3 regions of the Bradyrhizobium sp. 187 genome follow, and region 3 is predicted to be linked to each of the others. Evidence: predicted binding sites of a transcription regulator. Region 3 holds the regulator's gene; each other region holds the start of a gene.

Region 1 (10,399 bases), 1.0 Mb from region 3:
CGATCACGATGTCCTTCTTGGCGTTCATGTCCATTTCCTTCAGGCCGCGGCGGCGAAGCTGGTGACGTCGACGGTGCGGTCGGCAATCTGATGACGGATTTCGTCGTCATGGACAATGGCGACCACGGCGACGCCCTGGCGCTTCTTTTCGGCTACCAGCCCAACCACGACGGCGCGGTTGGCGGCGTCGAGCGACGCGGTCGGCTCGTCGAGCAGCAGGATCGGCAGATCCGAGATGAAGCCGCGCGCGATGTTGACGCGCTGCTGCTCGCCGCCGGAAAAGGTCGCGGGCGGAAGCTGCCAGAGCCGCTCGGGGATGTTGAGGCGATGCAACAGTTCGCCAGCACGGGCTTGCGCCTCCGCGCGCGCCAGGCCGTTGACGATCAGCGGCTCGGCGACCACGTCGAGGGTCGCGACGCGCGGCACCGCGCGCAAGAACTGGCTGACATAGCCAATGGTCGCGCGGCGGATGTTGAGAACCTGCCGCGGCTCGGCGGTGGCGAGATCGACCAGCGCGCCGCGATGGTGGATGCCGATCCGGCCGGAATCGCAACGATAATTGCCGAAGATCATCTTCAGGATCGACGATTTTCCGGCGCCTGATGGCCCCGACAGCACGACGCATTCGCCGGGATTGACGTGAAAGGTCACGCCGCGCACCACGGGCAGCTCGATGCCACCTTGCAGGTGCATCGTGAAGGTCTTGTTGGCGTCGGCAATGTCGATCATGGCGGTCATTGGAGAACTCTTCTTGCAAGGCTCATTACGTTGGAAGGCTCATGGCGGCAGGATCGAGGAGACGAGCAGCTGGGTATAGGGCTCGCGGGGGTCGTCGAGCACCTGATCGGTGAGGCCGGTCTCGATGACTCGGCCGCCCTTCATGACCATGACCCGATGCGACAGCAGGCGCGCGACCGCGAGATCATGGGTGACGATGATGACCGCGAGATGCAGCTCCGCGACCAGGCTGCGCACGAGGTCGAGCAGACGGGCTTGCACGGAAACATCGAGGCCGCCGGTCGGCTCGTCCATGAACACCAGCCGCGGCTCGGTGACGAGGTTGCGGGCGATCTGGAGCCGCTGGCGCATGCCGCCGGAATAGGTCCGCGGCGCATCGTCGATGCGCGCGATGTCGATCTCGACGCGAGTCAGCCAGTCCGACGCGGTATCGCGGATGCGGCCGTAGTGATTCCACCCCACCGCCATCAGCCGCTCGCCGACATTGGCGCCGGCCGAGACGGCCATGCGCAGCCCCTGCGCGGGATCCTGATGAACGAAGCCCCAATCGGTACGAAACAGGAAGCGCCGCTCGGCCTCGCCCAGCGTGGCGAGATCGCGGGTGACGCCATCGCGCATCCGGTAGGACACCTCACCGTCGCTTGCCGCGAGCTGACCCGACAGCAGCTGCAGCAGCGTCGATTTGCCCGAGCCGGATTCGCCGACGATCGCCAGCACCTCGCCGGGGTAGAGCGCAAAGGACACGTCGCGGCACGCCGCGATCCGGCCATAGGACTTGCTGAGGGATTTTGCGACCAGCAGCGGCTCGTCGTTCTCGAGCATGTCTTGATCAGCCATTCGATGCCTCCTGCGCCTTGTCCTTGTACGGCGCGGCGCTGAGGCTGCCGTGATGGCCGGCGGCCTGACGTCCCTCGCAATAATCGGTGTCGGAGCAGACGAACATGCGCCCGCCCTTGTCGTCGGTCACGATCTCGTCGAGGTAGGAATTTTCAGCGGCGCACAACGCGCACGGCGCGTTGAAGCGGTACGGCTCGAAGGGATGGTCCTCGAAGTCGAGCGACACAACTTGCGTATAGGGCGGGATCGCGTAGATGCGCTTCTCGCGGCCGGCGCCGAACAGTTGCAGCGCGGGGCAATTGTCCATCTTGGGATTGTCGAATTTGGGCGTCGGCGACGGGTCCATCACGTAGCGCGCATTGACCTTCACCGGATAGGCGTAAGCCGTCGCGATGTGGCCGAAGCGGGCGATGTCCTCGTAGAGCTTCACATGCATCAGGCCGTATTCGGCGAGCGCGTGCATGCGCCGCGTCTCCGTCTCGCGCGGCTCGAGGAAGCGCAGCGGCTCCGGAATCGGCACCTGGTAGACCAGCACCTGATTTGCGTGTAGCGACGTCTCCGGGATGCGGTGGCGGGTCTGGATCACGGTCGCATCGATCGTCGCCGTCGTCGTGGCGACGCCGGCGGTCTTGGCAAAGAACTTCCTGATCGAGATCGCATTGGTGGTGTCGTCGGAGCCCTGGTCGATCACCTTCAGCACGTCCTCGGGCCCGAGGATCGCGGCCGTCACCTGCACGCCGCCGGTGCCCCAGCCATAGGGCATCGGCATTTCACGGCTGGCGAACGGCACCTGATAGCCGGGGATCGCGATCGCCTTGAGGATCGCGCGGCGGATCATCCGCTTGGTCTGTTCGTCGAGATAAGCGAAATTGTAGGCGGGCGCGTTCATTCCGCGGCCTCCTTCATGGCATCGGGCGCATTGGCCTCAGTGAATTCCTTCCGCAGCTTGCGCAACAGGCCGAGCTCAGACTGGAAGTCGACATAATGCGGTAGCTTCAGATGCTCGACGAAGCCGGTAGCCTGGACGTTGTCCGAATGCGACATCACGAATTCTTCGTCTTGCGCGGGGGCGAGTGCCTCTTCGCCGAGCTCGCGCGCACGCAACGCGCGGTCGACCAGCGCCATCGACATCGTCTTGCGCTCGCTCTGGCCGAAGGCGAGGCCATAGCCGCGGGTGAAGCACGGCGCCTCCGTCGCGGAGCCCTTGAACTGATTGACCATCTGACACTCGGTGAGCTCGATCGAGCCGAGCGGCACGGCGAAGCCGACGTCTTCCGCGGAGAATTCAACCTCGACCTCACCGAAGCGAATCTCGCCGGCGACGGGATGGTTGCGGCCGTAGCCGCGCTGGGTGGAATAGCCCATCGCCAGCAGAAAACCTTCGTCGCCACGCGCGAGATTTTGCAGGCGCAGGTCACGATCGGCGGGAAAATTGAGCGGCTCGCGAGTGAGATCGCCGACGCTGGCGCCGTCCTCAGCCTGAGGCGAGGATTCGATCAGCCCGTCGCGGCCGAGGATGTCGGTCACCCGCGGGGTTGGCGCAGACGATGCTTCGGCCGTCGCCGGTGTCTCCGGCACAAAGCCCTCGGCGAGCGAGGGATCGAGCAGGCGGTGGGTATAGTCGAAGGTCGGGCCGAGGATCTGGCCGCCGGGAATGTCCTTGAAGGTCGAGGACACCCGCCGCCGTATCCGCATCGCGCCGGTCTCGACCGGCTCGCTGGCGCCGAAGCGGGGCAGCGTCGCGCGGAAGGCGCGGACCAGGAAGATCGCCTCGATCAGATCGCCGCGCGCCTGCTTGATGGCGAGCGCCGCGAGCTCGCGGTCATAGAGCGAGCCTTCGCTCATGACGCGGTCCACGGCGAGACCAAGCTGCTCGGAGATCTGGTCGAGCGAGATTTCCGGAACGCTTTGGTCGCCACGCCGCGCACTGGCGAGCAGGCGATGGGCGTTCTCGATGGCGCGTTCGCCGCCTTTGACTGCGACATACATGCTTAGCTTCCCCTGCTCACGATACGCGTGGTGCGCGGGATCGCAACCATGGCGTCATCGGCGACCAGCACCACATCGATACCGCGCGGAAACAGCGCCTCGTTAATACGAAGTCGCTCGAACACGTCGAACGGCTTGATCGACGCCTGGAGCGTGGCGACGCCGTCGATGCCGGGCCCGCGCAGCTCGAAGCTGCGTCCCGAATCGAGACTCTCGACCTGCAGGATCAACGTGGTCGACCGATCCGGATATTCGCTGGTGCCGAGCGCGAAGCGCTCCAGCGAAGGCAGCGCCCCGCCGTCGCTGATCAGCGCGAAGCTGGCGATGGAAGAATCCTGCACCACCGGCGCACCAGTATGGAATTTCAGCCATTTCACGACGTCGGAAGTCTCATGCATGCGCGCATCGAGCCAGAGCGGCGTGTCGTGATCGAACAGCGTCAGCGCGATCGCGGCCGTCCCGCGCATCATCACACGAGGCGCTCCTGATGTCGGCACGATGCGCTGCACCGATCCCGGCCGCGCCATCGCGTCCATGACCGAGCGAAAGGTCGATTGCGCCGACAAGACCTTATCGGCGAACCCCGGCGGCAGTTCCGCAATCGTGGTCATGATCTCACCCCTCACCGCGCACCATGGTGTAGAAATCAACCTTCGTCGCGGCGGTCTGGGCCGCCACCTGCTTGCGCCTGACCATCAGCTGCTCACGCAACGGCGCGATAATGTCCCGCTCCACCGCGGCGCCGAAATCGCTGGACTGCACCAGGGCATCGCACAGCGCGATCAGCCGCGCCTTCTCGCCGTCGCGACCGAGCGTGTAGCCGAAACCGACCTCGCCGCTCGCAAGCCGCACCGCGGCGCGCGACACCGTGGCTTCACCGAGGTTGAACGGCGCACCATCGCCGCCGACCCGGCCGCGCAGCATGACGAGGCCGTTTTCCGGCGCGCGCAGATCCTGATGCGCCGGCAAAGCGAGAGCTTGGAGGCGAGCGGCGATCTCGTCCGCCTCCGCGTGCGCCAGCACGGCCATTGCGGCCTTGCGCTGGGCTTGCTGATTATTGTGCTGGGTCACCGCATCCACCGACTTCTCTGCAGAACTTGCCGAATCCAAGTTGTCTATGATACTAGACAACTTGATAGCGGAGCGCCATGACTGTTTCGTGACAAAGGCGCGATTTCTGGAGTAGCTTCCCGGCCACATGAGCATGCAGGACACAGCCTCCTCCGGCGTCGCGTTGTGGCGTCTCGTTGCCGACGGCATCGAGCGCGGCATCGCCGACGGCCGCTTTGCGGCGGGCGACAAGCTGCCGGGCGAGGTGGAGATCGCCGAAACCTATCGCGTCAACCGCCACACCGTGCGACGCGCGCTGGCCGCGCTTGCCGAGCGCGGCATCGTGCGGGCAGAACGCGGCAGCGGAACCTATGTCGAGGCGCAGAAGCTCGCTTATCCACTGCGCTCGCGGACCCGTTTCTCCGAGATCGTCGGCGCGGACGGCCGCGAACCGCATGGCCGGCTGATCGAGGCGTCCGCTGACGTTGCGACCCGCGAACTCGCGCGGGAGCTTGGCCTCAAGACCGGCGCACCGCTGGTCCGGATCGAGGCGATGCGCCTCGCCGACCGCACGCCGATCTGTGTCTCCACGACGTGGCTGTCGGCGCAGCTATTCCCGGCTGCGGGCGACGTGTTTGCCGCGACCCGCTCGATGACGAAATTGCTCGAGCATTACGGCGTCCGGGACTATCGCCGCGGCGCGACCCGGATCACCGCCGGTATCGTCGACGCAACCGACGCCGCACGGCTCGATCTGGCGCTGGGACGGCCGATCCTGGTGGTCGACGCCACCGATCACGATCTCGACGGCAAGCCGCTGGTGACCAAGCATTCGCGCTTTGCCGCGGAGCGGGTGGAATTTCTGGTGGAGAACGGGTGAACTGGCTGCCCTCTGCCCCTCTCCCCTTGCGGGAGAGGGTGGCTCGCCGCGCTAGCGGCGAGACGGGTGAGGGGTTGCCTCCGCGCACTGATCTGAATTGAGGATGCAGACCCCTCATCCGGCGCTTCGCGCCACCTTCTCCCACAAGGGGAGAAGGAAGAAGGTTACGCCACCGCCCGCCGCCCGATAATCGCAAAACGCAATTTGCCCGAAACGAAATCGATCGCAGCGACTGCGACCAGGATCATCAGGATCAGGAACGACACCTTCTGCCATTCCAGCACGCGGATCTGCTCAGCGAGCTGGAGGCCGATGCCGCCGGCGCCGACGATGCCGATGATGGTGGCCGAGCGCGTATTCGACTCGATGAAATAGAGCACCTGCCCGGCAATCACGGGCAGGACCTGCGGCAGCAGGCCGAAGCGAATCTCGTGCAGCGCGCTGCCGCCGGAGGCGCGGATGCCCTCGACCTGCTTCTGATCGGCGCCCTCGATCGCCTCCGAGAACAGTTTTCCGAAGGCGCCGAAATCCGACACGGCGATGGCGAGCACGCCGGCAAACGGGCCGAGCCCGACCACGTTGATCCACACCAGCGCCCAGATCAACGTGTCGACGCCGCGAATCAAATCCAGGAAACGTCGGACCGGAAAGCGCAGCAGCTTTGATGGCACGACATTACGCGCCGCAAGAAGACTGACCGGCAGTGCGAACAGCGCGGCGAGCGTTGTGCCGAGCAGCGCGATCGACAGCGTCTCGCCCAGCGCCTTCAGATAGACCGGCAGCGACGAGCCGGGATCCGGCGGGATCATCATCAGGCTGATCCAGCCGAGCTGGTTGAGGCCCGCGACGAACCGCGACGGCGAGAAGTCGAGATCGACGAGGCCGTAAATCAGAACCGCGAGCGCCGCGACGATCATCGCCGGCATCGGGAGCCGCGCCGAAGCCGGCCGGTCGAACACATCAGGGTAGCGCGCGCGAAGCGCTGATGTGTCAATGTCCTGCGGCCCCGTCACGTCCGCGCCTCCTTGCCGAACAGGCGGCCGCGCAGCCAGCCGGTGCTGATGTCGATAATGAAAACCGTGACGATGATGGTGAGCAGGATGGCGCTGACGTCCGAGTAGTAGAACTTGCGGATGGCGACGACGAGCTCCTGGCCGATGCCGCCGGCACCGACGAAGCCCATCACGGAGGCCTCGCGGACGTTGATCTCGAAACGCAGCAGCGCGTAGCTGGCATAGCCCGCCGTGACCTGCGGCAGGATGGCGAAGCGCATGCAGGACAGCCAGCTCGCGCCGGTCGAGCGGACGCCTTCGACCGGTTTCATGTCGGCGTTCTCGACGATCTCCGAGAACAGCTTTCCAAGCGCGCCGGTGGAGTGAATCGCGATCGCCAGCACGCCCGCCATCGGCCCCAGCCCGAAGGCGATCACGAACATCAGGGCAAACACGATGCCGGGGACCGTGCGGGCGAATTCGAGCAGGCGCCGCACGACGAAGCGCAACCACGGCGCGGGCGAGGTGTTTTCAGCCGCAAAGAAGTTCAGGCAAAACGCAAAAGTCGCGCCGATCAGCGTGCCGACATAGGAGATCAGCAAAGTCTCGCCCAGCATCCTCAGCCATTTGCGCCAGCCCCACAGCCACTCGCCGACATCGGTCCAGACCCGCTGGCCGGTGTCGAGTGTGAGGATGCGGTCGAAATAGCTGATGAAGTTGCCAAAGTGGGCGAACAGCGTGCGCAGATTCACTTCAGCGCCGATCGCGGCCAGACACAGTGCTGCGGCGAAGATCACGGCTCCAGACAGGATTCGGAGCCGCTTGCGCGCCACCGCCTGGCGATAGGCGGCGTTGAGCACGGCGAGCTGTTGCTCGGGGAGGATCGAAACCGCGACGGTCATCTTGGCCAGGAAAATGGTCAATCAAAGAGAAAGAGCCGGGTCCATCGACCCGGCTCCAGTGGCATCGTCCCGAAACTCAGGACGCCTTCTTCTTACGCAGCGCATCGACGAACTTGATCAGCTCGATCGTGCCATCCCAATCCTTGGTGGTCGCGGGATGAAAACCCTTCTTCTGGCCGTCCTGGAGGCGATCGAACGCAGCCTTGTCCTTGGCCGGCGCGTCGAAGAACGCCTTGGCGATGGCGGCCTTGGCCTCTTCCGGCAGCTCAGAATTGTAGGCATAGGGGCCGTTGATGATCGGCGCCGACTTGTGGATGATGCGGAAATCATCCTTCTTCATCGCCGAGCCATCGGCATTCTTCAGCATGCCCTTGGTCAGCATCTGCGCTAATGTCGAGTCGTTGTCGCTGGTCCACTGGTTGGCCGCGACGTCGACCGTGCCCTGCGCCAGCGCCAGGATCGCGTTCTCGTGGCTTCCGGTGAAGACGACCTTGCTGAAATAGGTGTCGGCGTCCGCGATGCCCATCTTGTCGAGCTCGAAGCGCGGCACGTTGTTGCCGGAGGTCGAGTTCGGGTCGACCAGGCCGAGGTTCTTGCCCTTGAGCTGGTCGATGCTCTTGTAGGCGCTGCTCGCCTTGACGAAGAACACCGAGTAATAACCGGTGGAGCCGTCGGAGTTGATGTCGTTGGCGAAGGCGTCGGTCTTGACGCCGGTCAGGCGGGCGCGGGCGAACGAGGCCGAGCCGTAGCTCGCGATGTGAATGTTGCCGGCACGCTGGCCTTCGATTACGGCAGCGTAGTCGTTGGCGATGCGCAGCGTAACTTTCACGCCCAATTCCCTGGAGAGATAGCTCATGAACGGCGCCCAGCGCTCGGTCACGCCCGAGGCGTTTTCCGCCGGAATGACCGCGAAGGTCAGCTCGGGATATTTGGCTTTCCAGTCTTCGGCGGAGGCCGAAGTCGTCAACGCGAGCGCGGCGGCGCCGGCGAGAATCAATCTGCGAGTAATCATGATAGCCTCTTCATTGGTTGAGGTTCGGTTGACGCAAAATTGGTAAGTCCTGATGCGGCGCAGCTCAGGCGGCGGCCGCCGTTCCAAGCGCCGGAATGCCCTGTCGCACCGGTGCAGGCGTGCCGCCCATGACTTCGGCGGCTTCGAGATCGTAGAGCTCGCGCGCCACGTGGTCGGTCAACTCGGCCGGCGCGCCGTCGAACACCACGCGGCCCTGCGCCATGCCAATCAGGCGGTCGCAATAGCTGCGCGCCAGGTCGAGCGAATGCAGATTGCAGAGCACCGTGATGCCGAAGTGCTTGTTGATGCGCAGCAGCGCATCCATGACGATCTTGGTGTTGCGCGGATCGAGCGAGGCGATCGGCTCGTCGGCGAGGATGATGTCGGGCTGCTGCACCAGCGCGCGGGCAATCGCGACGCGCTGCTGCTGGCCGCCGGAGAGCTGATCGGCGCGCTGGGCCGCGAGCGGGGCAATGTCGAACTGTTCGAGCGCGGACATCGCCAGCGCCCTGTCCTGCTCGGGCCAGGTCTGCGACAGCGAGCGCCAGGCCGGCATCGTCGCAAGCCGTCCCATCAGGACGTTGGTGAGCACATCGAGCCGGCCCACCAGATTGAACTGCTGAAAGATCATCGCCGAGCGCGCCCGCCACTGCCGCAGCTCCTTGCCGCGCAGCGCCGTGACGTCGAGGCCGTCGAACAGGATGCGGCCCTGTGCAGGGGTCGCGAGACGGTTGATGGTCCGCAGCAGGGTCGACTTGCCGGCGCCGGAGCGTCCGATCACGCCGACGAAGCCGCCGGGAGAGACTTGAAACGAGGCGTCGTCCACCGCGGCTTTCACGCCGAAGCGACACGTCAGACCTTCAACCACCAGCATGCAGGGCTCCAGAGTAGCTGGGACCCACCGCTAACGCCGGCGCTTGACACTTGTGTGACACGGACGTTGCGGTGCGGCGATCCTACACACCTCATCTCCTGTTCATCCCCTGTCATGGCGTCGTCATGACATTGTCATCAAGCCGCTCGAAGAGAAACGCCCGCCCTCTCGTTCGGATTCAACATGGCCGCCAAAGCTCTTTCGGTCCAGCCGACTGTCGATCCCTCCGCGAAGCTGCACGACGCCAGGCTTGGGGCCTACACCGAGGTCGGCGCGCGCACGATGCTGCACGAAGTGACGATGGGCGATTACTCCTATGTCGTGAACGACGCCCAGATCACCTACACCACCATCGGAAAATTCTGCTCGATCGCGGCGATGACGCGGATCAATCCGGGCAATCACCCGATGCACCGCGCCACGCAGGCGCATTTCACCTATCGTTCGAGCGCCTATTTCGAAGGCGAGAGCGACGACACCGAGTTCTTCGACTGGCGGCGCCAGCATCACGTCCATATCGGCCATGACGTCTGGATCGGCCATGGCGCGATCGTGCTGCCGGGCCGCAACGTCGGCACCGGCGCGGTGATCGCGGCCGGCGCCATCGTCACCAAGGACGTGCCGGCCTACACCATCGTTGCCGGCAATCCGGCGCGCATCGTTCGCCGGCGGTTCTCGGAAGAGGTTGCGGGGCGGCTTGCGAGGCTCGCTTGGTGGGACTGGGATCACGACAAGTTGCGTGAAGCCCTGCCCAATTTCCGCAAGCTCGGGATTGAGGATTTCCTCACGGCATACGAAGCAGGGGCACCCTCTTCTGCCAGCAAACGAAGCGCGGTCGCGTGACAGACATATTCCTCGAGGGCGGGCGGGCCCTGATCGGCTCCGAGTTCGCCGAAACGTCGCTTCTCGTGTCCGGAACGGACATCGCAGAGATCAATGCCTCGCGCAGCCGGGCGCGGCTGGCGATCAAGGCGCGCGATCTGCTGGTCCTGCCGGGCATCGTCGATCTGCATGGCGATGCCTTCGAGCGACAGATGATGCCGCGCGCCGGGGTCGATTTCCCGATCGACGTCGCGCTCGCCGACAGCGACCGCCAGGCGATCAGCAACGGCATCACCACGGTTT
Region 2 (10,399 bases), 670 kb from region 3:
ATCTTCGACCAGGCGCGGTCGAGCGCGGCGTCCGCCTCGGTGTCTGCCGGCGTCAGCCACATCGGTACGCCCTGAAGTTTTTCCAGCCGGAAGTCGGTGCGCGCGTCGAGCCGCAGCACGTCCATGTGGTCGGTGATCTGCCTGATGAAGGGCAGAAACAGCGAACGGTTCAGGCCGCCCTTGTAGAGGTCGTCAGGCGCGACGTTGGAGGTCGCGACCACCACGGTGCCGAGCTCCAGCAGCTTTGCGAACAGGCGGCCCAAGATCATCGCGTCCGCGATGTCGGTGACGTGGAATTCGTCGAAACAGAGCAGCCAGCTCTCCTCGAAAATCGCATGCGCGGTCAGCGCGATGACGTCGCCGTCGCCAATCTCGCCGCGCGCGATGCCCTGGCGATAATCGTAGATGCGCTCGTGCACCTCGGCCATGAATTCGTGGAAATGGGCGCGCCTCTTGTGCTCGACTGTCGAGTGCTGGAAGAACAGATCCATCAGCATGGTCTTGCCGCGGCCGACCTCGCCATGGACGTAGAGCCCGTGCGGCGCCTCGTCCTTGTCGCTGCTGAACAGGCGGCTGAGCAGGCCCTGCTTGCGCGGCGGCTTGTAATCGGCGAGCCGCTGGTCGAGCGCGGCATAGGCGTCGGCGATTTCAGCCTGCGCAGCGTCGGGCTCGATCGCGCCGGACGCGATCTGGGCCTGATAGGCCTCGCGGAATGAGGAACTGGGGGTCGAGAGCATGCTCTTTACCGCCAGAGATGAGCGGAAATTGCAAGCCGTGAATTGGGGCGGGGCGCCATGCATTCCGTGTCCCGGACGCGCTGCGGCACGCAGTGACGCTGCGCAGAGCCGGGACCGACTGTTTCGTACAGGACCGTTCGTCTATCGCCGCGTAATGGGCCCCGGCTCTGCAGCGCACCGCTTCGCGCTGCGCAGCGTCCGGGGCACGAGAGCTTCGCTACTCACACAGCTCGTAGGCGTCCTCGACCACATACGGGCCGCCGCCGGTTGAGGCGCGGGACGAGAACAAAACAAAACGTTCGGCCGTGAATGCCTTGCTGGGAAAATAGCCACGCAGCGAGAGATAATCGGCGACGTCACGGTCGGTGGCGTCGTGCAGCCGGGCCAGCGTGACATGCGGGATGAACTTGCGGCCTTCCGGGTCGAGGCCGATCCGCTGCATCAGGCGCTCGAGCTCGGCCTGCAATTCCATCAGCGGCTTGCTCGGCACGATGGTGGCGACCACCGCGCGCGGCTTGCGTCCGCCGAAACTCTGCAAACCCTGCACCTTCACCTCGAACGGCTTACGGTCGACGCGAAACAGCATCGAGGCGATTTCGTTGGCGGACATGCCATCGATATTGCCGATGAAGCGCAGGGTGACATGGTAATTTTCGGGATCGATCCAGCGGGCGCCGGGAAGGCCGCCCCGCAAATTGGAAAGCGACTGGCCAATCTCGGCCGGAATTTCCAGACCAGTGAACAAACGCGGCATCGTTTCGCACTCCCGATGCTTGGGCATGATCCCAGGGCAAGATCATATCCAAATTTTAGAGCCGGCGACGAATCACCGGTACCCTAATTCCTATCGCAGTTGTGTGACCCTGCGAAGCATCGCGCGCCTTACTCCGGTAAAACCCTGGGAATTACGGTTAGCGCTGCCTGGTTTTCAACGCCGTTGCTCAGCGATGGTGCCAAGGAATGCCTCAACCGTAGGCAAGATATTCTTGACGATGATATCGACGCCGGCCGCGGTCGGATGAATGCCGTCGGCCTGGTTGAGCTTGGCATCGGCCGCGACACCATCGAGAAAAAACGGATAGAGCGGCACGCCGAATTTTTTCGCCAGATCCGGATAAATCGAATTGAAGCGCGCAGCATAATCCGCGCCGTAATTCGGCGGCGCCAGCATGCCGCACAGCATCACCGCGATCTTGCGCGCCTTGAGGCGCTGGACGATCTCGGTCAGCGCGGTGCGGGTCAAATCGGGATCGATGCCGCGCAACGCATCATTGGCGCCGAGCTCGATGATCACACCGTCGGTTCCGTCAGGGACCGACCAGTCGAGCCGGTCACGGCCCCCCGAGGAGGTGTCGCCGGATACCCCGGCATTGGTCATGCCGACCTCTATGCCTTTGTCTTGTAAAGCTTTTTGAAGCTTTGTGGGGAACGCTTCCTGGGCCGGGAGGCCAAGACCCGCGCTCAGGGAATCGCCGAGAACCACCAGCTTGATCGGTTTCGCCGCCTCAGCCCATGCCGGATTTGCGACGGTCATCAAAGCGAACATCAACACGGCTATGTGCATGAACAATCCGTAACGCCTCTCGACCGCGCGGGCGGAGTTGCCATATGACCGGACCATGGACACTCGCATCTCTTCCTCTTCGCTCGCCGACAGTTCGGCCGACACCATCGCCATCTCCAACGTCAATCTGTCATTGGGTACGGGCGCGGCACGCGTTCACATCCTCAAGGATATCAGCTTGCGCGTGGGCCGGAGCGAGACGATCGGCCTGATCGGCCCGTCAGGTTCGGGCAAATCCACGCTGCTGATGGTGATGGCGGGGCTGGAGCGTCCTGATAGCGGAGAGGTGGTGGTCAACGGCACGCCTTTCAATGCCCTCGACGAGGACGCACTGGCCCGCTTCCGCGGCCGCCAGGTCGGCATCGTCTTCCAGTCCTTCCATTTGATCCCGACCATGACCGCGCTGGAGAATGTCGCGGTGCCGCTCGAGCTTGCGGGCAATCCCGACGCCGCAAAGCGCGCGGCGCAGGAGCTGCAATCGGTCGGGCTCGGCGACCGTCTGCATCATTATCCGACCCAACTCTCCGGCGGCGAGCAGCAGCGCGTGGCGCTGGCCCGCGCACTGGCACCCGATCCAGCGATCCTCGTCGCCGACGAGCCGACCGGCAATCTCGACGAAGCCACGGGACAACAGATCGTCGACCTCCTGTTCAGCAAGCATGCCGAGCGCGGCATGACGCTGGTGCTGGTCACGCACGATTCTTCGCTCGCGCAGCGCTGCGATCGCGTGATCCGCCTCCGTTCGGGGCGCATCGACACGCAGTCGGCGCCGGCATGAGTGCTGCTGCCGCACCGTTTGCGAAGCCCAACGGCGTCGCGCTGTCGCTGCGTTACGCGCTGCGCGAATTGCGCGGCGGCCTGCGCGGCTTCTACGTCTTCATTGCCTGCATCGCGCTCGGCGTGATGGCCATCGCTGGCGTCGGCTCGGTCTCGGCGAGCCTGAGCGACGGCCTCGCCCGCGAAGGCCGTACGCTGCTCGGCGGCGACGTGTCGTTCGTCCTGTTTCAGCGCGAGGCGAAGCCGGAGGAAGTCGCCTTCCTGCGTTCGCGCGGCACCGTCTCGAGCGCCGCCACACTGCGCGGCATGGCGCGCTCGGCCGAGGGCAAGCTGGCCCTGGTCGAGATGAAGGCGGTCGACGACACCTATCCGATGCTGGGCCAGCTGACGCTGGCGCCGCCGCTGCCGATGTCCGAGTTGCTCGCGGAGCGCGACGGCGCGTTCGGCGCGGCCGCCGATCCGACACTGCTGGCGCGGCTGTCGCTCAAGACCGGCGATCGCGTCACCGTCGGGGCTGCGACGTTCCAGATCCGCAGCGCCGTCGAAGCCGAGCCCGACAAGCTCGCAGGCGGCATCGGCTTCGGCCCGCGCTTCCTGATCAGCGAAGCGGGCCTGCGCGCGACAGGGCTCGTCCAACCCGGCAGCCTGGTGCGCTGGGTCTATCGTGTGAAGCTGCCGGAGATCGCCAACAACGAGCGCGCCACCGACGCCTTCATCGCGGACGCCCGCAACGCCGCGCCGCAGGCCGGCTGGGAGGTCCGCAGCCGCTCCAATGCCTCGCCGCAGCTCGAGCGCAACATCAACCGCTTCACGCAGTTCCTGACGCTGGTCGGCCTCGCCGCGCTGCTGGTCGGCGGCGTCGGCGTTGCCAATGCCGTCAAGGCCCATATCGACCACAAGCTCGAGGTGATCGCGGCCTTCAAGGCCGTCGGCGCCACCGGGCGCGACGTGTTCGGCATCTATCTCGCCCAGGTTCTCCTGCTCGCCGCGATCGGCTCAGTGATCGGCCTCGCACTAGGCGCCGCCATGCCGTTCGCGATCGTCGGCCTATTCGGCAAGCTGCTGCCCCTGCCGGTGGTGCCGGCGGTGCATGCCGACGAGCTCGCGCTGTCGTTCGTCTACGGGCTGCTCACGGCGCTTGCCTTCGGCCTGTGGCCGCTCGGGCGAGTGCACGACGTGCCGGTGGCGGCGCTGTTCCGCGACACCATCAGCTCCGAATGGCATCGGCCACGCTGGAGCTATCTCGTCTTCATGGCCGTCGTGATCGCGCTGCTCATCGCGGTCGTGATCGGGCTGTCCTTCGACAAGCGCATCGCCGCGGTGTTCGTGGCCTCCTCCGTGGTCGTGTTCGCGCTGCTCCGCGGCATTGCCGCCCTGCTGATGACGATCGCACGGCGGCTGCCGCGCACGCGATGGCCGATGCTGCGACTTGCGATTGCCAACATCCACCGGCCGGGCGCGCTGACGCCCTCGGTCGTGCTGTCGCTCGGGCTCGGGCTCGCCGTGCTCGTCACCATCACCCAGATCGACGGCAATCTGCGCCGGCAGTTCCTGGCGGCGCTGCCCGAGCACGCGCCATCGTTCTTCTTCATCGACATTCCGAGCACGCAGGCCGAGCAGTTCGACACATACCTGCGCCAGATCGCCCCTGGCGCGAAAGTCGACGACGTGCCGATGCTGCGCGGACGGATCGTCGGAGCCCGTGGTGTCCGCGCCGAGGAGCTCAAGCCCAGCACCGATTCCGAGTGGGTGCTGCAGAGCGACCGCGGCCTGACCTATACCGCCGAGCTGCCGAAGGGCTCCAAGGTGGTCGAGGGCGAGTGGTGGAGCGCCGATTATTCCGGCCCGCCGCTGGTTTCGATGGAGAAGAAGATCGCGGACGGACTCGGCCTCAAGGTCGGCGACGAGGTCGTGGTCAATATCCTCGGCCGCGACATCCCCGCGAAGATCAGCAATCTGCGCAGCATCGACTGGCAGGGCCTCGGCATCAATTTCGTCCTCGTGTTCTCGCCGAACGCATTCAAGGGCGCGCCGCACACCCACATCGCGACGCTGACGGAAGCCGGCGGCGATGCGGCCGGCGACGGCAAGATCATCAAGGAGGTCGCTGACGCCTATCCGATGGTGACGAGCGTGCGCGTGCGCGAGGTGATGGAGACGGTCGGCTCGGTCGTGACCAACCTGGCGCTGGCGATCCGCGGCGCCAGCGCGGTGACCCTGATCTCGGCGATCCTGGTGCTCGGCGGCGCGCTCGCCGCCGGCCATCGCCACCGGGTCTACGATGCGGTGATCCTCAAGACCCTGGGCGCGACCCGGCTGCGGCTGCTCGGCGCCTATGCGCTCGAATACCTCCTGATCGGGCTTGCCACCGCGGTCTTCGGCGTTTTCGCCGGCAGCGTCGCGGCCTGGATGATCGTGACCCGGCTGATGACCCTCACTTTCGTCTGGCAGGGCGGCAGCGCAGCCGGCGTGGTCGCGGCTGCCTTCGTCGTCACGGTCGGCCTCGGGCTCGCCGGCACCCTGCTGGCGTTGAACAAAAAGCCCGCCACGGTGTTGCGGAATTTGTGACAAATGGTAGCGGGCGGCGGCACGGGAGCGAAATCGCACGATTCCAGCGATTAACCACGTCCGCTCGTCTGGATTGCAGGTAAGGGCGACATTCAGCCGCGCGTGGACGGTTGCAGCGAATGTGTTAGTTTCCCACATATCGAATGGGTTCGGAGCCCCGATTGTTAGCCAAAATTTAGTCGGCAGACATCGGTATCCGAGATAGAATTTGACGAACCGGCGGCATGGCGACCCTCATGCCGGACCGGACCAACCAACGGGAATTCGACCATGTCGGACCTAGACCGCAATTACGCTTCTCCTTTCGGCAGGGCCGCCGGGCGTGTTGACGCCGCGACGGTCGATGCCGGCCTGCGCGCCTACATGCTGCGCATCTACAACTACATGAGCATCGGCCTGGCCATCACCGGCCTTGCCGCCCTCGGCGTCTACATGGCCGCCGTGACGGACGTTCCGACCCCGGAAGCCGTGCGGGTCGGCAAGCTGTTCCTGACGCCGTTCGGCTACGCGATGTTCGTCAGCCCCCTGAAGTGGCTGTTCATGCTCGCGCCGCTCGCCATGGTGTTCGTGATCTCGGCAGGCATCAACCGGCTCGCTCCTTCGACCGCCCAGATCCTGTTCTGGGTGTTCGCGGCACTGATGGGCGTCTCGCTGTCCTCGATCTTCCTGGTGTTCACGCACACCTCGATCGTCCGGGTGTTCTTCATCACCGCGGCGACTTTCGGCGCGCTCAGCCTCTACGGTTACACCACCAAGCGTGACATGAGCGGAATGGGTTCGTTCCTGTTCATGGGCCTGATCGGCATCGTCATCGCGAGCCTGGTGAACCTGTTCCTGGCGAGCTCGGTGCTGCAGTTCGTCGTGTCGGTGGTCGGCGTGCTGGTGTTCGCGGGCCTCACCGCCTGGGATACCCAGCGGCTGAAGAACGACTACATCTACGGTTACGCTTCGGCCGGCGGTGACATCGCAGAGCGTGCGGCCATCACCGGCGCGCTGTCGCTGTACCTGAACTTCATCAACTTGTTCACGCTGCTCCTGCAGCTCCTCGGCCAGCGCGACTAAGCGCCAGCCCAGAGTGGACGCCAGCAACCCCCGGCCGAGAGGCCGGGGTTTTTGTTTGGGGCGAGCCTCTCAACACCCACCGTCATTGCGAGCGCAGCGAAGCAATCCAGAGTCCCTCCGCTGGTGCATTTCTGGATTGCTTCGTCGCAAGGGCTCCTCGCAAGGACGGAGTATGAGGAAGCACGGTTGCCTCTTCCAGCCGCCCCGGGAAGGCTCTAATCTTGCGGCATGTCCGCACCCGATATCAGGCCCACCACCGAGGCCGACCTCCCCGCCATCACGGCCATCTATCGGCAGGCTGTCCGCGAGGGCACCGCGACGTTCGAGCTGGAGCCGCCCGACCTTGCCGAGATGACGCGCCGCTACCGCACGCTGATCGACGGCGGCTACCCCTATTTCGTCGCCATCCTCGACGGGCGCGTCGCCGGCTACGCCTATGCCGGTGCCTACCGGCCCCGCCCGGCCTACCGCTTCACGGTCGAGAACTCGATCTATCTCGATCCATCCTTCCACCGCCGCGGCATCGGGGCGCTCCTGCTGGAGCGGCTGATCGTCGAATGCGAGGCACGCGGCTTCCGTCAGATGATCGCGGTAATTGGGGATTCCACCAATGCCGGCTCGATCGGCGTGCACACCAGGGCCGGCTTCAAAATGATCGGCACGCATCCCAGCGTCGGGCTGAAATTCGGCCGCTGGCTGGACACGGTAATGATGCAGCGGAGCCTCGGCGAGGGCGCCAAGAGCGTGCCGGGGAAGTAAGGCCCGTAGCCCGGGTGAGCGAAGCGATACCCGGGAACGCTGCAAGCAAAGACCCGGATGTCGCTACGCTCATCCGGGCTACTGGATCCCTGCTACACCACCGCCAATTTGCGATCGATCACCAGGAGCACGCGCTCCAGTTCGTGGCCGCGGCGCAGGATCAAGCCCGTCGCCGAGATCACGCTGTACATGCCCTGCTTGCGCGCGAGGCGCGGATCCTTCTCGATACGATAGATCGGCACTTCCGAGGCGCGGCGAAAGACCGAGAACACAGCGCGATCCCTGAGGAAGTCGATGGCATAGTCGCGCCACTCGCCTTCGGCAACCATCCGGCCGTAGAGATTGAGAATACGGTGCAGCTCGAGCCGGTTGAACGTCACGCGGCTCAGTTGCGCATTCGAAGCGGCGGGGCGCGCCGCCGCACGCTGTTCGCTCGGATCGGTATCCTCCGACAGACTCATAGGCCGCCTCCTGTCGCATCAGCATGACCGCGTCCGCGAAGACCGTCCCTCGACCGCGGATCATGACGGTTGCATGATTGCGCCAACTGTTCCCCACCGCAAGGGCCCTTGGAAGGACCTTGGAATCGGAGCCAATCCGCCCACACGCAGCGGTGGAACTCTGTCGCGGCAAACCGTCACGGGATCGTTAGCAGGAATCATAGTGTCGCCGCTTTTCCGCCAAGCGACTGCCGCCCTGCGTTGCGAAAAGACCTATGTGCGTTGACCCGGTCCTTTCGGTTCCGGATTCCTCAGCCCCCAGCCCCCCGGGGCCGTCAGGATCGGGTCTGTTCGCACGACAAGGAGGGCCAACGCGAGTTGGTCCTTTTTTGTTTGAGTCGAATTGTTTGGGTCGGGATGTTTCTGCCTCGACGGATATCTCAGCATCTCAGCAAAAACCCTTTCCCCTCATCCTGAGGAGCCGCGAAGCGGCGTCTCGAAGGATCGAGGCCGAGCTGCCTCAGCAGGGCCTGCATGGTTCGAGACGGCGCTGACGCGCCTCCTCACCATGAGGATTGAGAGTGTGCTTGAGTCGGACGATTCGAAGTGCGCGTCAGTGCAGCGACGTGTACGCCGCGCCCAGCATCGGGCCCGGTCTCTCCCGGCTGCCGTCCTGGACATAGACCACGGCACCGTCGACGCCGTCACGCGTGAGGTTCTCGATCGGCACCGTCCAGCTTTCCGGGCGGCCGGTCCAGTCGCCGACCTTCAGCAGGTTGCGCACCACGTTGTGATAGATCACTTGCTGTCCGCGATTTTCGCCGCGACTGATCGCGATCGGCACCGACCTCGCAATCGAGCAGATCCAGACCTCGCCGTGGGACGCCGTCGGCTCCTTGCTCGCGGCCACCGAGACGTTGATCTGCTTGCCCGCGAGCGACATCGTCACCGGCACGCTCATCACACCAGTGCCCGTCTCGGTTTTGCCGATGGCGCTTTCGATGCCGGTGCGGTCGCTGCCGACGACATGCGTGGAGCCGTTGACCACGACCTGCGGCGTGTAGACTTCGCGGTCGCCGCGCATGCGCGAATACGCACGCTGCCGTGCAGAGAAGCGCGAATCGGCCAATGTGTCCTTCCAGCCGAGATAGTCCCAATAGTCGATCGGCATGCTCAGCGCGATGATCGAGGGATCGCGGGCGAGGTCGCCGATGATCTTGTCGGCCGGCGGGCAGGAGGAGCAGCCCTGCGAGGTAAACAACTCGACAACGGCGCGGGGATCAGCCTCGGCAGGGCGGATGACGGCGACGATTGCACAGAGACCAAGAGCTCCCGACCAGAGGGCACCGGACCAGCGTGAAACCAGATGAGAAGCCGTCATTGTTGTCATGTCGAACGCCGCACACCATTGCTCGTGAGAGGGAAATCTTACCGCCGGATGGTCACCGTAATCTTACGGGCCTCACACATTTGTTGTCCGTCCAAGAACCGTACAAGGGGAGGTTCTGTGCCGGGCGGGCCCATCTGAAGCCTGCCGCAAACGCGTGAAGGCGGCCTTGTGATAGGCCGCCTTCGTGTAACCTACTACTCACTTCGCAGTGAGCCACCGTTCACAAATCCGCGCTTACGCCGCGAGCTTGCGTAGCACGTAGTGCAGGATGCCGCCGTTGCGGTAGTATTCGAGTTCGTCCAGCGTATCGATGCGGCAGAGCAGCGAAACGCGCTGCAGCGAACCGTCGCCGGAGACGATCTCCGCGGTCAGCTTCTGGCGCGGCTTGAGGTCGCCAACGAGGCCGCGCAGCGTGACCTTCTCGTCGCCCTTCAGACCGAGCGACGACCAGGAGGTGCCGTCCTCGAAGGTCAGCGGCAGCACGCCCATACCGACCAAATTGGAGCGGTGGATGCGCTCGAAGCTCTGGCAGATCACGGCGCGCACGCCGAGCAGACGGGTGCCCTTCGCGGCCCAGTCGCGCGAGGAGCCGTTGCCGTATTCGGCGCCGGCGAACACCACCAGCGGCACCTGCTCCTGCTGGTACTTCATCGCGGCGTCGTAGATCGACATCTGCTCGCCGTCGGGCCAGTGCTTGGTGAGACCGCCTTCCGGAATATTGCCGTCGGCGCCCTTCAGCATGAAGTTCTTGATGCGGATATTGGCGAAGGTGCCGCGCATCATGACTTCGTGGTTGCCGCGCCGCGTGCCGTACTGGTTGAAGTCGGCCGGACGCACCTGGTGCTCGCTGAGATATTTGCCGGCGGGCGAGGTGAGCTTGATCGAACCGGCCGGCGAGATGTGGTCGGTGGTGATCTTGTCGCCGAACATGGCGAGGATGCGGGCCTCGACGATGTCGGTGACCGGCTCCGGCTCCTTCTTCATGCCTTCGAAATAGGGCGGGTTCTGCACATAGGTCGAACTCATGTTCCAGCGATAGGTTTCGCTCTCGACCGTCTTGATCTTGCGCCAGTTGGTGTCGCCCTTGAACACGTCGGCATAC
Region 3 (10,399 bases):
TGCCAAGCAGAACAAGCTGACCTACACCGGTCTCATCAACAAGGCCGGCAAGCCTGTGCAGCCCACCGTCGAAGCCTTCCAGGCGGCCGCCTCCAACGCCGACTGGGCCAAGGCTCCCGGCTACTACGTCATCCTGACCGACCAGCCCGGCGAGAAATCCTGGCCGATCACGGCGGCGACCTTCATCCTCATGCACAAGGACGCCACCGACAAGGCGGCCTCGCAGGAAGCCATCAAGTTCTTCCGCTGGGCCTTCAAGAGCGGCGGCAAGGCGGCTGAAGAGCTCGACTACATCCCGATGCCGGATCCGGTCGTTCAGCTGATCGAGAAGACCTGGGCTGCCGACATCAAGAGCTAGGTTCGCGACGCTCGTGCCCCGGATGCGCTGCGCTGCATCCGGGGCACGGACCAACAAAAAACGTATACTATTTGGTACAGGGGATCGGCGTGGCAGAGATGGCCGTTCAGAGCGATGTAATCGACGACGCCGGACCGTATGACCGCGCCAAGGCCTTGAGCGCGTTCAAGCTCGGCGACGTTACCTTCTACTGGATTACGCGGCTCTCCGCGATCTCGGTGCTTCTGATCCTCGGCGGCATCATCATTTCGCTGATCGTCGGCGCTTTCCCGGCGATGAAAGAATACGGCGTCTCCTTCCTGTGGACGCAGCGCTGGGCGCCCTCCGCAGATCCGCCGGTGCTCGGCGCGCTCGGGCCGATGTACGGCACGCTCGTCACCTCCTTCATCGCGATGCTGATCGCCATTCCCGTGGGTCTCGGCATTGCGATCTTCCTCACCGAGCTCTGCCCGCAATGGCTGCGCCGCCCGATCGGCATGGCAATCGAGCTGCTCGCCGGTATTCCCTCGATCATCTACGGCATGTGGGGCTTCTTCGTGTTGGGTCCGTTCCTGGCCAACACGTTCCAGCCCTTCATGATCAAGATCTTCGACGGCGTTCCCGTGCTGGGCGCGATCTTCGCAGGTCCCCCGTCCTATCTCAGCCTGTTCAATGCCGCGCTGATCCTTGCCATCATGGTGCTGCCCTTCATCACCTCGATCTCGGTCGACGTGTTCAAGACGGTGCCTCCGGTCCTGAAGGAAGCCGCCTACGGCGTCGGCTGCACCACATGGGAAGTCGTCCGCAGCGTGGTGATCCCCTACACCCGGGTCGGCGTCATCGGCGGCATCATGCTGGCGCTGGGCCGCGCGCTCGGCGAGACCATGGCGGTGACCTTCATCATCGGCAACTCGTTCCGGATCTCGTCATCGATCTTTGCGCCGGGCACCACGATCTCGGCGGCGATCGCATCCGAGTTCGCCGAGAGCGACGGCCTGCACCAATCCGGCCTGATCCTGCTCGGCCTCCTGCTGTTCGTTCTGACCTTCTTCGTGCTCGCAGCGGCGCGGCTGATGCTGATGCGGCTGGAAAAGAAGGCGGGGAATTAGCGCCATGAATCCGATCTATTCACGCCGACGCCGCAAGGACATCGTCGTCCGCGGGCTCTGCATCGCCGCAACCGCCTTCGGCGTCACCTGGCTCGCGCTGATCCTGATCACGCTGCTCTACAACGGGCTGGCGGGACTCAATGTCCAGCTGTTCACCGAGAACACGCCGCCACCGGGATCGAACGAGGGCGGTCTGCTCAACGCCATCGTCGGCTCGCTGATCATGACCGTGATCGGCGTCGGCATCGGCGCGCCGCTCGGTATGTTCGCCGGCACCTATCTCGCCGAATACGGCCGCAATGACCGGCTGACCTCGGTGATCCGCTTCATCAACGACATCCTGCTCTCGGCGCCCTCGATCATCATCGGCCTGTTCATCTACGGCGCCGTGGTGGTGCCGATGCGCGGCTTCTCGGCGATCGCAGGCTCGCTCGCCCTCGCGGTCATCGTGATCCCGGTGGTGCTGCGCACGACCGAGGACATGCTGCTGCTGGTGCCGAACGCGTTGCGCGAGGCGGCCTCGGCGCTCGGCCTGCCGCGTTCGCTGGTGATCAAGCGGATCGCTTATCGTGCTGCCCGATCGGGTCTCATCACCGGCGTGCTGCTCGCGACCGCTCGCGTCGCCGGTGAAACCGCGCCGCTGCTGTTCACCGCGCTATCGAACCAGTTCTTCAGCCTCGGCCTGAACAAGACGATGGCGAACCTGCCTGTGACCATCAACAACTTCGTGCAGAGCCCCTATGCCTATTGGAAGCAGTTGGCCTGGAGCGGGGCGCTGCTCATCACCCTGACCGTTCTTGCCCTTAATATTTTCGCGCGCATCCTTGGCGCCGAGAGGACCGCAAAATGAGTGATCTTTCCGTGTCGATGAGCGCGTCCGGTGGACTGCCGCACGCGGCGGTGCTGCCCGAGGCGCCCCCCAAGGTGACCGTGCGTAACCTGGACTTCTATTACGGCGAGCACCATGCGCTGAAGAACATCAACCTGACGCTCGGCGCCAACCGCGTTACGGCGTTCATCGGTCCGTCGGGCTGCGGCAAGTCGACCCTGCTGCGCATCTTCAACCGGATGTACGACCTCTATCCCGGCCAGCGCGCCACCGGTCAGCTCATGCTCGATCAGACCAACATTCTCGACCCCAGGCTGGACCTCAATTTGCTGCGCGCCCGCGTCGGCATGGTGTTCCAGAAGCCGACGCCGTTCCCGATGACGATCTACGAGAACATCGCGTTCGGCATCCGTCTCTATGAGAAGATCTCGAAGTCCGAGATGGACGGCCGCGTCGAGAAGGCGCTGCGCGGCGGCGCGCTGTGGAACGAGGTCAAGGACAAGCTCAACGCCTCCGGCCTGTCGCTCTCCGGCGGCCAGCAGCAGCGCCTCTGCATCGCCCGCACCGTCGCGGTGCGGCCCGAGGTGATCCTGTTCGACGAACCCTGTTCGGCGCTCGACCCGATCTCGACCGCCAAGGTCGAGGAGCTGATCCAGGAGCTGTCCGAGGATTACACGATCGCTATCGTCACCCACAACATGCAACAGGCGGCGCGCGTCTCCGACAAGACCGCCTTCATGTATCTCGGCGAGCTGATAGAGTTCGACGACACCAGCAAGATCTTCACGTCGCCGTCAGATCGGCGCACGCAGGATTACATCACCGGCCGGTTCGGCTAGGAGACGCGACATGGGTTCTGAACATACCGCAAAGGCTTTCGACACCGACCTCCAGGAACTCACTCGCCTGGTCGCCGAGATGGGCGGCATCGCCGAGCGCATGATCGTCGAGTCCGTCGACGCGCTGATCCGCCGCGACGTCCCGCTCGGCCAGCGCGTCGTCGCCATCGACACCGAGCTCGACGCGCTGCAGAAGCGCATCGAGGAGCGTGCGGTGCTCACCATCGCCCGCCGCCAGCCGATGGCGGTCGATCTGCGCGAGATCGTCGGCGCCATGCGCGTCGCGACCGATCTCGAGCGCATCGGCGACCTCGCCAAGAACATGGGCAAGCGCGTCGCGGCGCTGGAGACGGACTTCCATCCGCTCAAGCTGTTCCGCGGCCTCGAGCACATGACCGACCTCGTGCAGCAGCAGGTCAAGTCGGTGCTGGACGCCTATGCCGCGCATGATTTGCCGGCGGCGATGGCGGTGTGGAAGGGCGACGAGGAAGTCGACGCCATCTGCACCTCGCTGTTCCGCGAACTCCTCACCTACATGATGGAGGATCCGCGCAATATCTCGTTCTGCATCCATCTGATGTTCTGCGCCAAGAACATCGAGCGGATCGGCGACCACGCCACCAATATCGCCGAGACCGTGTTCTACATGATCGAGGGCCAGGCGATCACCGACAAGCGGCCGAAGGGCGACATGACGACCTTTGCCAACACGGTACCGAACACCTGAAGACTTAAGGAGCGACGACCCGATGGGCGCACGCATTATGGTGGTTGAGGACGAGGAAGCCCTGACCGAGCTTCTCCGCTACAACCTCGAAGGCGACGGCTATGACGTCGAGACGGTGATGCGCGGCGACGACGCCGACACCCGCCTCAAGGAGCACATCCCCGATCTGATCGTGCTCGACTGGATGCTGCCGGGCCTGTCAGGCATCGAATTGTGCCGGCGGCTTCGCACCCGTCCCGAGACCAAGCAGCTCCCGATCATCATGCTCACCGCGCGCGGCGAGGAGAGCGAGCGGGTGCGGGGTCTTGCGACCGGCGCCGACGATTACATCGTCAAGCCGTTCTCGGTGCCGGAGCTGCTGGCGCGCGTGAAAGGCCTGCTGCGGCGCGCGAGCCCGGAGCGCCTCGCCACCGTCCTTGCTTTTGGCGACATCGAGCTCGACCGTGACAAGCGCCGCGTGGCGCGCTCGGGCCGGCCGATCGATCTCGGTCCGACCGAATATCGCCTGCTGGAGTTCTTCCTGGAGCATCCGGGACGGGTGTTCTCGCGCGAGCAGCTGCTCGACAGCGTCTGGGGCCGCGACATCTATATCGACGAGCGCACCGTCGACGTGCATATCGGCCGCCTGCGCAAGCTGCTCAATCTCGGCCGCGAGCAGGACCCGATCCGCACCGTCCGCGGCGCCGGCTACGCGCTGGATGATCGCTTCGCGAAGGCGGAGCAGGTGTAGGGTTGCAGGCTTGTTTGTTGGCGAGCTGTCCCTGCATTCTCAGCCGTCGTCCCGGACAAGCGAGCGAAGCGAGCGCTGATCCGGGACCCATAACCACCGAACGTGGTTTGGCGAAGACTCGGAGTGACCCCTTCCGCACGATTATTGCGTGCTCGGAGTATGGGTCCCGGCCCCCCGTGCGCAATTGCGCACTAGGCCGGGACGACACTGAAATTGTTGAACTGTCTTCGCGTGACGACTAACGGGGACCCGGCTTTACCGGTGCGCGGCGCCGATCCGACGCGGGCTGGTACGCAACGCGCGAGTGCTGGGCGCAATAGGGCAGTCCGGACAGCGCCCTTCCACCGCAGAAGAAGAAGTCCGGGCTCGAGGGATCGCCGACCGGCCAGTGGCAGGTCGCCTCGTTCAATTCCAGCAGCGACAGCCGCTGGCTCATCGGCACCACGTTGTCGTAGGTGACCGGATCCGGCTCAGCCTCGACCTCGAAGGCCTGCGCCAGCGCGGTGTTGCCGCGCGAGATCGGGCGGCTCACCCGCATCATGTGCTGCGCGGGGCGCGCCTTGCGCGGCCGCGGCGCTGCCGATGATGGGCTCTTGGCGCGGCCCGAAAGGCCGAGCCTGTGCACTTTGCCGATCACGGCATTGCGGGTCACATTGCCGAGCTCCGCCGCGATCTGGCTGGCCGAAAGTCCGGCCTCCCAGAGCTTTTTCAGCTGCTCGACGCGATCATCGGACCAGGTCAAAACCGTCATTGCACCCTTTCCCTCGCTGCGCGCCAGCCATCCTGGGGCCTCGCAGCGAATGCCTAAGCCTTCAAAAACCCGTGCCGCCAGAATCCCTTAAGGCTCGCCGGGCGCGTCTTGAACGCCCGAACGTTTACGCCGGTACATAAGGACTTAAAGATCAGAACCACTGCACGAGATGTCGTATCTGACAATCCAAACGCTACAATATGGCGTGACTCCCGCGCAAGAGTCCGCCGACTCGCTTCCACATGTTCCGTGGCCAAATCCCGCAAAATCGGCACCGCAAGACTACGGATTCAGCGTTTCGCGAGGCTTTCCGGGCGGCATTGACACCCGTTTCACCAGGCCTAAGATAGTCGCACGTGCCGCCCTCAAGAGGCGGCACGTTTCGTTTTCCGGGCCGGTCGATGGTGCGTTGCGCAATGCACGCTCACTCCGTCCGCAACATTCAAGTGACCATCATGACTAACAGCGCAGCGCCGCATTTGCTCCCCGTTTTCGCCAGGTCCGACCTTGGTTTCGAGCGTGGCGAAGGCTGCTGGCTGATCGCGACCAATGGCGAGCGCTATCTCGATTTCACCTCCGGGGTGGCGGTGAATGCGCTCGGCCATGCCCATCCGGCGCTGGTCGCGGCGTTGCAGGAGCAGGCCACCAAGCTCTGGCACATGTCGAATCTGTTCCAGAGCCCGGACGGCGAAAAGCTCGCCGCGCGCCTGTGCAATGAAAGTTTCGCGGATTTCGTGTTCTTCTGCAATTCCGGCGCCGAAGCGCTGGAATGCGTGATCAAGGTCGTGCGCCGTTATCACGCCGCAAAGGGTCATCCCGACCGCTATCGCATGATCACCTTCGAAGGCGCCTTCCATGGCCGCACGCTGGCGACGCTGGCCGCAACGGGATCGGCAAAATATCTCGAAGGTTTCGGCCCTCCGATGGAGGGCTTCGACCAGGTTGCGCATGGCGATCTCGATGCCGTGAAAAAGGCAATCGGTCCGCAGACCGCCGGCATCCTGATCGAGCCGATCCAGGGCGAGGGCGGTGTGCGTTCGGCAACGCCCGCCTTCCTGAGGGCGTTGCGCCAGCTCTGCGACGAGAAGGGTCTGTTGCTCGCCTTCGACGAGGTGCAGACCGGCATGGGCCGCACCGGCGATCTGTTCGCGTACCGCCGCCTTGGCGTCGAACCCGACGTGATGTCGCTGGCCAAGGCGCTCGGCGGCGGCTTCCCGATCGGCGCCTGCCTTGCGACCGCCGAAGCGGCGTCCGGCATGACGCCGGGCTCGCACGGCTCGACCTTCGGGGGCAATCCGCTCGCGATCGCGGCTGCGAACGCCGTGCTCGACGTCATGCTCAAGCCCGGCTTCTTCGACCACGTGCAGAGGATGTCGCTGCTGCTCAAGCAGAAGCTCGCCTCCGTGATCGACCGTCACGGCGATGTCGTCAGCGAAGTGCGCGGCGAGGGCCTCCTGATCGGCATCAAGGCCGTGGTGCCCTCCGGCGATCTCGTTGCAGCCTTGCGCGACCAAAAGCTGCTCACCGTCGGTGCCGGCGACAATGTCGTGCGTTTCCTGCCGCCTTTGATCGTCACCGAAGCCGAGATCGAGGACAGCGTCGGGCGGCTCGAGCGCGCCTGCACCGCGTTGTCCGGCAACAAGCGGGCGGCAAGCTGATGAGCAAGTCGCCCGATAAAACACCGAAGCACTTCCTCGATATCAACGAGCTGCCGCTGTCGGAGCTCAAGCGCATGCTCGCTGCGTCCTCCGCGATGAAGGCGAAGCAGAAGGCGCATCAGCCGGTCAGGCCGCTCGAAGGCAAGACCCTGGCGATGATCTTCGAGCGCCCCTCGACGCGGACGCGGGTGTCTTTCGACGTCGCCATGCGCCAGCTCGGCGGCGAGCCCATCATGCTCACCGGCGCCGAAATGCAGCTCGGCCGCGGCGAGACCATCGCCGACACCGCGCGCGTGCTGTCGCGCTATGTCGACGCCATCATGATCCGCATCCTCAATCACGATGCCCTGCTGGAGCTTGCAGCGAACGCCACCGTGCCCGTCATCAACGGCCTGACGCGCCGCTCGCATCCCTGCCAGGTGATGGCGGACCTCATGACCTACGAGGAACATCGCGGCCCGATCGAGGGCAAGACCGTGGCCTGGACCGGCGACGACAACAACGTGCTCGCCTCCTGGGCGCACGCCGCCGAGCGCTTCAAGTTCCAGCTCAATGTCGCGACGCCTCCGGAACTCGCGCCGAAAAAGGCGATGCGCGACTTCATCAAGGCGACCGGCGCGCCGATCATGCTCGGCACGGATGCCGAAGCCGCCGTGCGCGGCGCCGATTGTGTCGTGACCGACACCTGGGTGTCGATGGGCGACAAGGAAGGCAAGCACCGCCACAACGTGCTCAAGCCCTATCAGGTCAATGCGCAGCTGATGTCGCTTGCCAAGCCGGATGCGCTATTCATGCACTGCCTGCCCGCCCATCGCGGCGAGGAGGTCACCGACGAGGTGATCGACGGTCCACAATCCGTCGTGTTCGACGAGGCCGAAAACCGCCTGCACGCGCAAAAGGGCATTCTGGCCTGGTGCTTCGACGCGGTGAAGTAATCCGGGCCGGTATCCGCCGTGCCGGCGAAGTAGGTCTTCATCGTCGTCCTGGCCTTCGCCAGGACGACACCGAATTTGCCGTGCTTGCGTACGATCCGTGCTGCATTCTGGATGCAGCCCTCACCCCTTCCAATTCCGCCTTCCGACCCCAGATAAAGCGCCATGGTTTCCCAATCCCCTGATATGAAAACCGGGCCTGAAGGCCCGGTTCGCGCGCCATCCGCGGTTCCGATCGATGACGCCGTGCTGCCTTACGAGGTCGACGCGCTCGATGTGCGCGGTCGGCTGGTGCGGCTTGGTCCGGCGCTCGACGAAATCCTGACCAAGCACGATTATCCCGCGCCGGTCGGCAAGCTGCTCGGCGAGGCCATCGTGCTGACCACGCTGCTTGGCTCCTCGCTGAAGTTCGAGGGCCGCTTCATTCTCCAGGCCCAGACCGACGGTCCGGTGTCGTTCCTGGTCGTGGACTATCAGGCGCCGGATCGCCTGCGCGCCTATGCGCGCTACGACGCCGCGCGGCTCGGCGAGGCCAAAGATACTGGCACGCATTCCGGCGCGCTGCTGGGCCACGGCCATCTCGCCATGACCATCGACCAAGGCCCCGACATGAGCCGCTACCAGGGCCTGGTCGCGCTCGACGGCGGCAGCCTCGAAGACGCCGCTCACGAATATTTCCTGCGCTCCGAGCAGATCCCGACACGCGTGCGTCTCGCTGTCGGCGAGGAATGGCGTTCGAACGACGGCGGCAAGCATCGCTGGCGTGCTGGCGGCATGCTGATGCAGTTCCTGCCGAAGGCGCCCGAGCGTGCGCGGCAGGCCGATCTGCATCCCGGCGATGCGCCCGAAGGCGTCGAAGTGCACGCCGTCGCTGAAGACGATGCCTGGGTCGAGGCACGCTCGCTGATCGAGACCGTCGAAGACGTTGAGCTGATCGATCCGGAGCTGTCCGGGGAGCGGCTGCTCTACCGCCTGTTCCACGAGCGCGGCGTGCGCGTGTTCAATCCGCTGCCCTTGAAGGCGCAATGCTCCTGCTCGCGCGATGCGGTGGCATCGATGCTAAAGAGCTTTTCGTCTGACGACCGTGCCGCGATGGTCAAGGACGACAAGGTCGTCGTGACCTGCGAGTTCTGCAGCTCGGTGTACGAGTTCACGCCGGATGAAGCAGGCGTGGAAGACGCGTAAGGCGTTAGCCTGCAGGTGCGATAGGGTCGGCCAAAGCGGAGCGCGCCCACCATCTCCTGCCCTAGTTCAACACCCGCTTGTTGTCCGGGCTGTCCAGCGAGAACGTCGGCACGTCAATTTCGAAGCGCTCGCCAGTCGCGCTGACCATCTGGTAGCGGCCGGTCATGAAGCCCGAGGCGGTCGTGAGCGGGACGCCGGAGGTGTATTCGAAGCGTTCGCCGGGCGCGAGCGTCGGCTGCTCGCCGACGACGCCCTCGCCCTTCACCTCCTGCTGCCGGCCCGTGGCGTCGGTGATGATCCAGTGCCGCGTCTTGAGCTGCACGGTCTCGTCGCCGGAATTGGTGATGACGACGGTATAGGCCCAGAAATAACGGGAGCGGTCAGCCGACGACTGCTCCGGAACAAAGTTCGGCTCGACGGTCACTTCGATCTGGCGGGTCACGGCGCGGTACATGATTGCCATCATACCGAAAACCGCCCGGGAACCAAACGCCGGAGACGCCTTGGCGACATCGTCCCGCCAGAATTCGCAGGGAAGTACACGTCCAAATGGGCTTGCAAATGTACTTGCTTGTGATCCGGTCGCTTTGCGAGATGACGGCCGGACCGGTACACTCCTTGCCACGTCGCGATTTGCGGAAGGGTTTTTAGGCCCCCGATGACCATTGCCGACCAAGTGACGGGATCGACGATCGCGGGAACCGCTAAACCTGTGGAGGTCAAGTCCGCGGGAGCGAAGCGGCGCGCGGCCGCGCCGGCCATTTCGCTGCCAGCCATCGGCGAGCGCGAGCTCCGGCTGGACCTATTCCGCGGCCTTGCGCTGTGGCTGATCTTCATCGACCATTTGCCGCCGAGCCTTCTGACCTGGTTCACGATCCGCAATTACGGCTTCAGCGACGCCACCGAGATCTTCATCTTCATCTCCGGCTATACCGCCGCCTTCGTCTACGGTCGGGCGATGCTGGAGTCCGGCATCGTCGTCGCCACCGCGCGCATCCTGCGGCGCGTCTGGCAGATCTATGTCGCCCACGTCTTCCTGTTCACGATCTTCCTTGCCGAAATCTCCTACGTCGCGACCAGGTTCGAGAACCCGCTCTACACCGAAGAGATGGGCATCATGGATTTCCTCAAGCAGCCCGACGTCACGATCGTGCAGGCGCTGCTGCTGCGCTTCCGTCCGGTCAACATGGACGTGCTGCCGCTCTACATCGTGCTGATGCTGGCGCTGCCCTTGATCCTGTGGCTGATGAAGTGGCGCCCCGACGTGACGCTCGGCCTCTCGGTCGCGCTCTACGCGGTGAC

What was found. The regulator PhoB, encoded in region 3, activates phosphate uptake and scavenging genes when phosphate is short. The targets are predictions, from matches to a motif close to TGTCATNNANCTGTCAT.
Region 1: a site for PhoB is predicted at 9,396-9,412, ahead of phnC (phosphonate ABC transporter ATP-binding protein). Genes of this name have one in related genera too.
Region 2: a site for PhoB is predicted at 7,991-8,007, ahead of IVB19_RS00820 (DUF2794 domain-containing protein). Genes of this name have one in related genera too.

What each region holds. Positions count from the first base shown of each region.
Region 1 covers NZ_CP064693.1:535,993-546,391, reverse strand. Annotated here, with positions in the region: gene IVB19_RS02620 (alpha-D-ribose 1-methylphosphonate 5-triphosphate diphosphatase) at 1-28, opposite strand, end outside; gene phnL (phosphonate C-P lyase system protein PhnL) at 40-738, opposite strand; gene phnK (phosphonate C-P lyase system protein PhnK) at 778-1,575, opposite strand; gene IVB19_RS02605 (alpha-D-ribose 1-methylphosphonate 5-phosphate C-P-lyase PhnJ) at 1,568-2,464, opposite strand; gene IVB19_RS02600 (carbon-phosphorus lyase complex subunit) at 2,461-3,564, opposite strand; gene phnH (phosphonate C-P lyase system protein PhnH) at 3,567-4,175, opposite strand; gene phnG (phosphonate C-P lyase system protein PhnG) at 4,180-4,644, opposite strand; gene phnF (phosphonate metabolism transcriptional regulator PhnF) at 4,763-5,494, shown strand; gene phnE (phosphonate ABC transporter, permease protein PhnE) at 5,659-6,507, opposite strand; gene phnE (phosphonate ABC transporter, permease protein PhnE) at 6,504-7,388, opposite strand; gene phnD (phosphonate ABC transporter substrate-binding protein) at 7,465-8,400, opposite strand; gene phnC (phosphonate ABC transporter ATP-binding protein) at 8,465-9,274, opposite strand; gene IVB19_RS02560 (LbetaH domain-containing protein) at 9,458-10,117, shown strand; gene IVB19_RS02555 (alpha-D-ribose 1-methylphosphonate 5-triphosphate diphosphatase) at 10,114-10,399, shown strand, end outside.
Region 2 covers NZ_CP064693.1:162,514-172,912, reverse strand. Annotated here, with positions in the region: gene zapE (cell division protein ZapE) at 1-737, opposite strand, end outside; gene thpR (RNA 2',3'-cyclic phosphodiesterase) at 955-1,491, opposite strand; gene IVB19_RS00845 (arylesterase) at 1,666-2,301, opposite strand; gene IVB19_RS00840 (ABC transporter ATP-binding protein) at 2,357-3,079, shown strand; gene IVB19_RS00835 (ABC transporter permease) at 3,076-5,646, shown strand; gene IVB19_RS00830 (Bax inhibitor-1/YccA family protein) at 5,917-6,708, shown strand; gene IVB19_RS00825 (GNAT family N-acetyltransferase) at 6,937-7,467, shown strand; gene IVB19_RS00820 (DUF2794 domain-containing protein) at 7,560-7,928, opposite strand; gene IVB19_RS00815 (DUF1223 domain-containing protein) at 8,521-9,297, opposite strand; gene acnA (aconitate hydratase AcnA) at 9,532-10,399, opposite strand, start outside.
Region 3 covers NZ_CP064693.1:7,231,019-7,241,417, reverse strand. Annotated here, with positions in the region: gene pstS (phosphate ABC transporter substrate-binding protein PstS) at 1-358, shown strand, start outside; gene pstC (phosphate ABC transporter permease subunit PstC) at 457-1,446, shown strand; gene pstA (phosphate ABC transporter permease PstA) at 1,451-2,296, shown strand; gene pstB (phosphate ABC transporter ATP-binding protein PstB) at 2,293-3,114, shown strand; gene phoU (phosphate signaling complex protein PhoU) at 3,125-3,841, shown strand; gene phoB (phosphate regulon transcriptional regulator PhoB) at 3,864-4,571, shown strand; gene IVB19_RS34860 (GcrA family cell cycle regulator) at 4,810-5,322, opposite strand; gene IVB19_RS34855 (aspartate aminotransferase family protein) at 5,778-6,980, shown strand; gene argF (ornithine carbamoyltransferase) at 6,980-7,915, shown strand; gene IVB19_RS34845 (Hsp33 family molecular chaperone) at 8,078-9,097, shown strand; gene apaG (Co2+/Mg2+ efflux facilitator ApaG/CorD) at 9,159-9,551, opposite strand; gene IVB19_RS34835 (OpgC domain-containing protein) at 9,756-10,399, shown strand, end outside.